DNA from 2 places in the Streptomyces sp. NPDC017095 genome. Region 1 is predicted to be linked to the other one. Evidence: predicted binding sites of a transcription regulator. Region 1 holds the regulator's gene; the other holds the start of a gene.
The links. The regulator HrcA, encoded in region 1, represses chaperone genes, less so after heat shock. The targets are predictions, from matches to a motif close to TTNGCACTCNGNNNNNCNGAGTGCNAA.
Positions count from the first base shown of each region.

Region 2: a site for HrcA is predicted at 2,513-2,539, ahead of groES (co-chaperone GroES). Genes of this name have one in related genera too.

Region 1 is NZ_JBIROU010000002.1:202,738-207,495, forward strand. It holds gene dnaJ (molecular chaperone DnaJ) at 1-1,054, opposite strand, end outside; gene hrcA (heat-inducible transcriptional repressor HrcA) at 1,055-2,071, opposite strand; gene ACH4OA_RS03935 (MBL fold metallo-hydrolase) at 2,231-2,953, shown strand; gene ACH4OA_RS03940 (DUF3097 domain-containing protein) at 3,021-3,830, shown strand; gene hemW (radical SAM family heme chaperone HemW) at 3,895-4,758, opposite strand, start outside.
Region 2 is NZ_JBIROU010000009.1:257,192-261,949, forward strand. It holds gene ACH4OA_RS20200 (methyltransferase domain-containing protein) at 1-638, opposite strand, end outside; gene ACH4OA_RS20205 (polysaccharide deacetylase family protein) at 729-1,628, shown strand; gene ACH4OA_RS20210 (polysaccharide deacetylase family protein) at 1,625-2,437, shown strand; gene groES (co-chaperone GroES) at 2,687-2,995, shown strand; gene groL (chaperonin GroEL) at 3,111-4,736, shown strand.

The sequences.
Region 1 (4,758 bases):
CGCGCAGCTTGGACAGCTCCCGCAGCAGGCGCTCCTGTTCCGGGTCCAGCTTGGTCGGCGTCTGCACCTCGACGTGCACGATCAGGTCGCCCCGGCCGCCGCCGCGCAGGTGCGTGACCCCGCGGTCGTGCAGCGGGATCGACTGGCCGGACTGGGTGCCGGGCCGGATGTCGACCTCGTCCATGCCGTCCAGGGTCTCCAGCGGGACCTTGGTGCCGAGCGCCGCGGCCGTCATCGGGAGGGTGACCGTGCAGTGCAGGTCGTCGCCGCGCCGCTGGAAGGTGGAGTGCGGCAGCTCGTGGATCTCGACGTACAGGTCACCGGCCGGGCCGCCGCCGGGGCCGACCTCGCCCTCGCCGGCGAGCTGGATCCGCGTGCCGTTGTCGACGCCGGCCGGGATCTTCACGGTCAGCGTGCGGCGGGAGCGGACCCGGCCGTCGCCGGCGCACTCCGGGCACGGGGTCGGCACGACCGTGCCGAAGCCCTGGCACTGCGGGCAGGGCCGGGAGGTCATGACCTGGCCCAGGAAGGACCGGGTGACCTGGGAGACCTCGCCCCGGCCGCGGCACATGTCACACGTCTGCGCGGACGTGCCCGGGGCCGCGCCCTCGCCGTTGCAGGTGTTGCAGACGACGGCGGTGTCGACCTGGATGTCTTTGGTCGTCCCGAAGGCCGCCTCGTCCAGCTCGACCTCGATCCGGATCATCGCGTCCTGGCCGCGCCGGGTGCGCGAGCGCGGCCCGCGCTGCGACGCCGTGCCGAAGAACGCGTCCATGATGTCGGAGAAGTTGCCGAAGCCGCCGGCCCCGAAGCCGCCCGCGCCGGCCCCGCCGGACTGCGAGAGCGGGTCGCCGCCGAGGTCGTAGACCTGCTTCTTCTGCGGGTCCGACAGCACCTCGTAAGCGGCGTTGATCTCCTTGAACCGCTCCTGGGTCTTCGGATCCGGGTTGACGTCCGGGTGCAGCTCGCGCGCGAGCCTCCGGAACGCCTTCTTGATCTCATCCTGCGACGCGTCGCGGCGCACGCCGAGAACGGCGTAGTAGTCCGTGGCCACTTACGACTCCGCCAGGATCTGTCCGACGTACCGTGCCACTGCGCGTACCGCTCCCATCGTTCCCGGGTAGTCCATGCGGGTCGGTCCGACCACGCCGAGCTTGGCAACCGCCTCGCCGCCCGAACCGTAGCCGACCGACACGACGGAGGTGGAGTTGAGTCCCTCGTGGGCGTTCTCGTGGCCGATGCGCACGGTCACGCCCGGGTCCTTGGCCTCGCCGAGCAGCTTGAGGAGCACGACCTGCTCCTCCAGCGCCTCCAGCACCGGCCGGATCGTGAGGGGGAAATCGTGCCCGAAGCGGGTCAGGTTGGCGGTGCCGCCGATCATGAGCCGCTCCTCGTTCTCCTCGACCAGTGTCTCCAGCAGAGTGGAGAGCACCGTGGAGACCGTACCGCGGTCCTCGGGATCGAAGGCCTCCGGCAGGTCCTCGACCAGCTTGGGCACATCGGCGAACCGGCGGCCCGCGACCCTGCTGTTCAGCCGCGCCCGCAGATCCGCCAGCGAGCCCTCGCCGAACGGCGCCGGGCAGTCGACCATACGCTGCTCGACCCGGCCGGTGTCCGTGATCAGCACGAGCATCACCCGGGCGGGAGCCAGCGAGAGCAGCTCCACATGCCGGACCGTGGACCGGGTCAGCGAGGGGTACTGCACGACGGCGACCTGCCGGGTGAGCTGCGCGAGCAGCCGCACCGTCCGGGCCACGACGTCGTCGAGGTCGACGGCGCCCTCCAGGAAGTTCTGGATCGCCCGCCGCTCGGGCGCGGTCATCGGCTTGACGCCCGCCAGCTTGTCCACGAACAGCCGGTAGCCCTTGTCGGTGGGGATGCGCCCCGCGCTGGTGTGCGGCTGCGCGATGTACCCCTCGTCCTCCAGGGCCGCCATGTCGTTGCGGACGGTGGCCGGGGAGACGCCGAGGCTGTGCCGCTCGGTGAGCGCCTTGGAACCGACCGGCTCCTCGGTGCCCACGTAGTCCTGGACGATGGCGCGCAGCACCTGAAGCCTGCGTTCACTCAGCATGCGCGCACCTCCAGCACGTCGTCCCCTCGTCCGTTCGGGTCGTCCGCCTGGCACTCCTCCCACGTGAGTGCCAGCATCCCCGGCCCAGTGTACGGCTGTCGGGTACACACTGGGCAAGGTCGGGCCGCCGTACCGGTTCCTACCGCTAGCGTCGCCGGTATGACCGTGACTTGGGAAGAGCTGGGCTGGGAACGGCTGGCCCCCGGGGTGGGCCGGTGCAGGCTCCCCGGGTGGGACTGCACGGCGGGGCTGGTCCTGGGCGCGGGGACGGCGCTGCTCGTGGACGCGGGTTCCAGCCTCGCGGAGGGGGCCCGGCTGCGCGCGCTGGCCGAGGAACTGGCAGGCGGCCGTGTGACCCATCTCGCGTTCACCCACCCCCACTTCGACCACGTCTTCGGCGCCGCCGCGTTCGCCGGGGCGCAGGTGTACGGCGCGGTGGGCCTGGACGCCGTGTTCGCCCACGAGCGCGCGGGGCTGCGCCTGGACGCGGTGCGCAACGGCCTGCCGGTGGCGGACGCGGACGAGGCGGTGGACACGCTGGTGCCGCCCGGCCACCTGGTCTCCGGGGAGTGGACCCTCGACCTCGGCGGCGGCCGCCAGGCGTTGCTGGCCAACGTGGGCCCGGGGCACACGGCGCACGACCTCGTGGTGCTGGTGCCGGGCGATCCGGAGGTGGTGTTCTGCGGCGACCTGGTGGAGGAGTCCGGCACGCCGCAGGCCGGTCCCGACGCGGTCCCGGCCCGCTGGCCGGCCGCCCTGGACCGGCTGGTGGCGCTGGGCGGCGAGGACGCGCTGTACGTGCCCGGTCACGGAGCGGTGGTGGACGCGGCGTTCGTGCGGCGCCAGCGCGAGGAGCTGGCGGCGCGTTTCGGCGTGACCTGAGCGGCACCCGGCGCCGGTCCCGGCGTGTCGTGCGCGTCGGCACGCGGCTTCTCCTATCGTCATCCGAATGCGCCAGTACTCCGCCGACCTGACCCCGCCGTGGAAGAAGCCCGCACCGGTGCCGGAGGTGCCGGCCGAGGCGGGGCTGGTGGTGGAGGAGGCCGGCACCGGGTTCTGCGGGGCGGTGATCGGCTGCGAGGCGGGCGCGGTGACCCTGGAGGACCGCTTCGGCAAGCACCGGGTGTTCCCGCTCGCGCCGGGCGGGTTCCTGCTGGAGGGCAGGACGGTGACGCTGGTCCGGCCGGCCCCGGGCGCGGCGCGGCCGGCCCGTACGGCCTCCGGTTCGGTCGCCGTCCCGCAGGCCCGCGCGCGCGTGGCCCGCGCCGGGCGGATCTACGTGGAGGGCCGGCACGACGCCGAGCTGGTCGAGAAGGTGTGGGGCGACGACCTGCGCGTCGAGGGCGTGGTCGTGGAGTACCTGGAGGGCGTGGACGACCTGCCGGCGATCGTGGAGTCCTTCGCCCCGGGTCCCGGCGCCCGGCTGGGCGTCCTCGTGGACCACCTGGTGCCGGGCACCAAGGAGTGGCGGATCGCCGAGTCGGTGACCAGCGCCCACGCGCTGGTCGTCGGGCACCCGTACATCGACGTCTGGCAGGCGGTGAAACCGGCCTCGCTGGGCATCCCGGCCTGGCCGGCGGTGCCGAAGGGGCAGGACTGGAAGACCGGGGTGTGCCGGGCGCTGGGCTGGCCCGCGGAGAACACCGGCGCGGTCTGGCAGGCGATCCTGAAGCGGGTGACCTCCTACAAGGACCTGGAGCCGGAGCTGCTGGGCCGCGTGGAGGAGCTGATCGACTTCGTCACGGGCGGCGGGGCCTGACGTCCGGACGGGTGCCGGGCCCTGCGGGGTCCGGCACGCGTCCGGGGTTCACCCGCCGGGGTGATCAGTCCACCAGGTCCCGCACCACCGCGTCCGCCAGCAGCCGGCCGCGCAGCGTGAGGACGGCCCGTCCCTCGTCGTACGGGCCCCGCTGGAGCAGTCCGTCGGCCAGCGCGCGCCGGGACGCCGCGAGGCCGTCCGCCCGCAGCAGGGACAGCGGCACGCCCTCGCGCAGCCGCAGCTCCAGCAGGACGCGTTCCACCCGCCGGTCCTCCTCGGACAGCAGTTCCCGGCCGGCGCCCGGGGAGCGGCCGGCGGCGAGGGCCGCCGCGTACGCCCCCGGGTGCTTGACGTTCCACCAGCGCACACCGCCCATGTGCGAGTGCGCCCCGGGGCCCGCGCCCCACCAGTCGGCGCCCCGCCAGTACAGCTCGTTGTGCAGGCAGCGGCCCGCCTCGGAGGTGGCCCAGTTCGAGACCTCGTACCACGCGAAGCCCGCCCGGGACAGCGTCTCCTCGGCGATCAGGTAGCGGTCGGCGTGCGCGTCGTCGTCGGTCATCGGGATCTCGCCCCGGCGGATGCGACGGGCGAGCCCGGTGCCCTCCTCCACGATGAGCGCGTAGGCGCTGACGTGGTCGGGGCCGGCGCCGATCGCCGCGTCCAGGGAGGCCCGCCAGTCGTCGTCGCTCTCCCCCGGTGTGCCGTAGATCAGGTCCAGGTTGACGTGGTCGAAGCCGGCCGCGCGCGCCTCCGCCACGCACGCCTCGGGCCGGCCGGGCGTGTGCGTGCGGTCCAGGACGTCCAGGACGTGCCGCTTGGCGCTCTGCATGCCGAAGGAGATCCGGTTGAAGCCGCCCTCCCGCAGCGTGGCGAGGTACGCGGGGTCCACCGACTCCGGGTTCGCCTCGGTGGTGATCTCCGCGTCCGG
Region 2 (4,758 bases), on a different contig from region 1:
ACGGTCTCGTGCGGGATGCCGGGGGCGATCTTCAGCGCGGCGCGGGGCGCGCGGCGGGCGGCCTCGACCGCCCAGGACAGCGGCGGCGAGTACGCCTCCGGGTCGAACACCCGGCCGCGTCCGCCGCGCCGGGCCGGGTCCACGAACACCGCGTCGTACCCGGCGGTGTCCACCTCCGTGACATCGGCCTCGCGCACCTCGATGAGCCCGGCCAGGCCCAGCGCCTCCGCGTTCGCCCGGGCCGTCGCGGCGGTCAGCGGGTCGCGGTCCACGGCCAGCACCCGGATTCCCGCCCGCGCCAGCGCGATCGCGTCCCCGCCGATGCCGCAGCACAGGTCGGCGACGGAGGTCACGCCCAGCTCCGTCAGCCGCCGGGCCCGGTACGCCGCCACGCTCGCCCGGGTCGACTGCTCGACCCCGTTCGGGGTGAAGAACATCCGCCCGGCGTCCCCGGCCCCGAACTTCGCCACCGCCCGCTGCCGCAGCCGGGCCTGGCCCAGCGCGGCCGAGACCAGTTCGGCGGGGTGGTCGCGGCGCAGCCGGGTGGCCACCGCGAGTTCCCGCGCGGGCTCGGTGTCGCGCACCTCGTCGAGGAGGGCGCGGCCTTCGGGGGTGAGGAGCAGAGCGAGGTCGTTCACCGGCTCATTGTGGGCCAGTCGGTGGATGACGTGCCCGCTGCGGCGGTGTCGCCCCGGACCGGGGGCCGCGGCCTGGGAGGATCCGGCACCATGCGAGCAGTAGGACAAAATGACAAAATTCCGACACGCGTCGCGCGGGTGGCGGCGGGCTCCACCGCCCTCGCACTGGCCGCCCTCCTGTCCGGCTGCGCCGGCGATCCCGCGCCCGTCACGGGCCACGGCGGCCCCGCCCGTCCGCCGGACGCCCGGGCCCGCCAGGCCGCCGAACACGCCCGGCTGGCCGCCGCCGCCCGGCGCTGGGGCCTCGCCCGCGCCCCGCTCACGCCCCCGGCCCCGCCGGCCCGCAAGCCCGTCATCACGCCCCGCGACGGCTTCGAGGTGGACGGCCAGGAGGAGGACGGCCTCCCGCCGGTCTTCACCACCATCCCCACCCGGCACAAGGTCGTCTTCCTCACCATCGACGACGGCGCCGAGAAGGACCCGGCGTTCCTGCGCATGATGAGCGAGCTGAAGGTGCCGTACACGGCCTTCCTCAGCGACTACCTCGTCAAGGAGGACTACGGCTACTTCCGCCGGATGCAGGCCCAGGGCGTCACCCTGAACAATCACACCCTCACCCACCCCTACCTGCCCGGCCTGTCCTACGAGGAGCAGAAGGACGAGATCTGCGGCATGCAGGCCGTCATCAAGAAGCAGTTCGGCAAGGCGCCCACCGTCTTCCGGCCGCCGTACGGCAACTACAACGGCGACACCCTGCGCGCCGCCCGGACGTGCGGGATCAAGTACGCGCCCATCTGGGACGAGGAGGTGTTCGTCGACCACTGGGAGTACCGCGACTGGGACCGCCGGCTGCACCCCGGCGACATCGTCCTGACCCACTTCCGCGGCCGGGACGACTGGAACGGCACGATGGTGGACGACATGCGCCGCTTCCTGGACAAGGTCACCCGCGAGGGCTACGCCGTGGCCCGCCTGGAGGACTACCTGTGAGGCGCGGGCGGGGCCCGGCCGCGGTCCTCGCCGCGGCCCTGCTCCTGACGGGCTGCGCCCAGTCCGTCGACCCCATCGAACGCCTCGGCAAGAAGGCCGCCGAAGGGGTGCGCCCGCACGCCGCCGCACCCGGCCACGCGTACCGGCGCTGGGGCCTGACCCGCCCGCTCGCCCGCTTCCCGGCGCACCCGGCCCGCCCGCTCGCCGCGCGCCCGGCGGCCCGCGGCCTGCCCGTGGTGGTCGACCGCGTCCCCACCCGCGACCCGGTCGTCTTCCTCACCTACGACGACGGCGCCGACCGCGATCCGCGCTTCGCCGACATGGTCCGCGACCTGCGGCTGCCCCTCACCCTGTTCCCCGGCGACCGCCTCGCCGCGCTCGGGGACCGCCGGCTGGCCCGGCTGCGCGCGCTCGGCGCCGGCATCGGGAACCGCACCGCCGGCCGGCGGGGCCCGGCCGGACTGCCGTACGCCCGCCGACGCGCCGAGATCTGCGGCCGGCAGGACCGCCTGCGCACCCGCCTCGGCGTCCGCCCGCGCTTCTTCCGCCCGGCCCACGGCTCCCCCGACCCGGCCACCCTGCGCGCCGCGGCCGACTGCGGCATCTCCGCGATCGTCCTGTGGCGCGCGGCCCTCACCCCGGCCGGCCTCGTCTGCGCCCACGGCCCCCGCCGCCTCGGCCCCGGCGACATCGTCCTGGTGGAGCCCGGCGAACCGGCGGACGCGCCCCTGCGCGAGCGCACGGCACGGGTGCTGAGGGAGGCTCAGGCCAGGGGCCTGACGGCGGCCCGCCTGGAGGACTATCTGTAACTCCGATTTTTCCGGCAACTCCGGGCCGCGGAACCACCCCCACGCGCTGTTCCGAGGCCGCCGCGCCGCGCGTCATTGGCACTCCGCTTGACCGAGTGCTAATCGCGGTCATAGTCTCAGCTCTGGCACTCAGCAGGTGAGAGTGCCAACAAAAGCGACGGGCAGGTCCGGCACCCGCGACGACGGATCGACCTGGTCGCCACCTCAGACAGTTAACCCCGTGAGATCTCCGAAGGGGGAGGTCGGATCGTGACGACCGCCAGCTCCAAGGTTGCCATCAAGCCGCTCGAGGACCGCATCGTGGTCCAGCCGCTCGACGCCGAGCAGACCACGGCCTCTGGCCTGGTCATCCCGGACACCGCGAAGGAGAAGCCCCAGGAGGGCGCCGTCCTCGCCGTGGGCCCGGGCCGGTTCGAGAACGGCGAGCGTCTCCCGCTCGACGTCAAGGTGGGCGACGTCGTCCTCTACAGCAAGTACGGCGGCACCGAGGTGAAGTACAACGGTGACGAGTACCTCGTCCTCTCGGCTCGCGACGTGCTCGCGATCATCGAGAAGTAATCACCTCAAGCAATCCGCTTGAGCTGCGCCCCTGGCCCCCGAGCCCGATAACAAGCCGGGCGCCCGGGGCGCAGCGTCTTTTCACCTACAGATTCCCGAGAGGGCTCCCGCTGTCATGGCGAAGATCCTGAAGTTCGACGAGGACGCCCGTCGCGCCCTTGAGCGCGGCGTCAACAAGCTGGCGGACACCGTCAAGGTGACGATCGGCCCCCGTGGCCGCAACGTCGTCATCGACAAGAAGTTCGGTGCCCCCACCATCACCAACGACGGTGTCACGATCGCCCGCGAGGTGGAGATCGAGGACCCGTACGAGAACCTCGGCGCGCAGCTGGTGAAGGAGGTGGCGACCAAGACCAACGACATCGCGGGTGACGGCACCACCACCGCCACCGTCCTCGCCCAGGCGCTGGTCCGCGAGGGCCTGAAGAACGTCGCCGCCGGCGCCTCCCCGGCCGCCCTGAAGAAGGGCATCGACGCCGCCGTCAAGGCCGTCTCCGAGGAGCTGCTCGCCTCGGCCCGCCCGATCGACGAGAAGTCCGACATCGCCGCCGTCGCCGCGCTGTCCGCCCAGGACCAGCAGGTCGGCGAGCTGATCGCCGAGGCCATGGACAAGGTCGGCAAGGACGGTGTCATCACCGTCGAGGAGTCCAACACCTTCGGTCTGGAGCTGGACTTCACCGAGGGCATGGCCTTCGACAAGGGCTACCTGTCGCCGTACTTCGTGACGGACCAGGAGCGCATGGAGGCCGTCCTCGAGGACCCCTACATCCTCATCAACCAGGGCAAGATCTCCGCGATCACCGAGCTGCTGCCGCTGCTGGAGAAGGTCATCCAGGCCGGCTCCTCCAAGCCGCTGCTGATCATCGCCGAGGACCTCGAGGGCGAGGCCCTGTCGACCCTGGTCGTCAACAAGATCCGCGGCACCTTCAACGCCGTCGCGGTGAAGGCCCCCGGCTTCGGCGACCGCCGCAAGGCGATGCTCCAGGACATGGCCGTCCTCACCGGCGCCACCGTCATCTCCGAAGAGGTCGGCCTCAAGCTGGACCAGGTCGGCACCGACGTGCTCGGCTCGGCCCGCCGCGTCACCGTCACCAAGGACGACACCACGATCGTCGACGGCAGCGGCAAGTCCGAGGACATCCAGGGCCGCGTCGCGCAGATCAAGGCCGAGATCGAGTCCACCGACTCCGACTGGGACCGCGAGAAGCTCCAGGAGCGCCTCGCGAAGCTGGCCGGCGGCGTGTGCGTGATCAAGGTCGGCGCCGCCACCGAGGTGGAGCTGAAGGAGAAGAAGCACCGTCTGGAGGACGCCATCTCCGCGACCCGCGCCGCGGTCGAGGAGGGCATCGTCTCCGGTGGCGGTTCCGCTCTGGTCCACGCCTCCAAGGTCCTCGAGGGCAACCTCGACAAGACCGGCGACGAGGCCACCGGTGTCGCCGTGGTCCGCAACGCCGTGGTCGAGCCGCTGCGCTGGATCGGCGAGAACGCCGGCCAGGAGGGCTACGTCATCGTGTCCAAGGTCAAGGACCTGGACAAGGGGCAGGGCTACAACGCCGCCACCGGCGAGTACGGCGACCTGATCAAGGCCGGCGTCATCGACCCGGTCAAGGTCACCCGCTCCGCTCTGGAGAACGCCGCCTCCATCGCCTCCCTGCTGCTCACGACCGAGGCCCTGGTCGTCGAGAAGAAGGAAGAGGAAGAGCCGGCCGCCGGCGGTCACAGCCACGGCCACGCCCACTGAGGCGACAGCTTCCGGGCGAAGG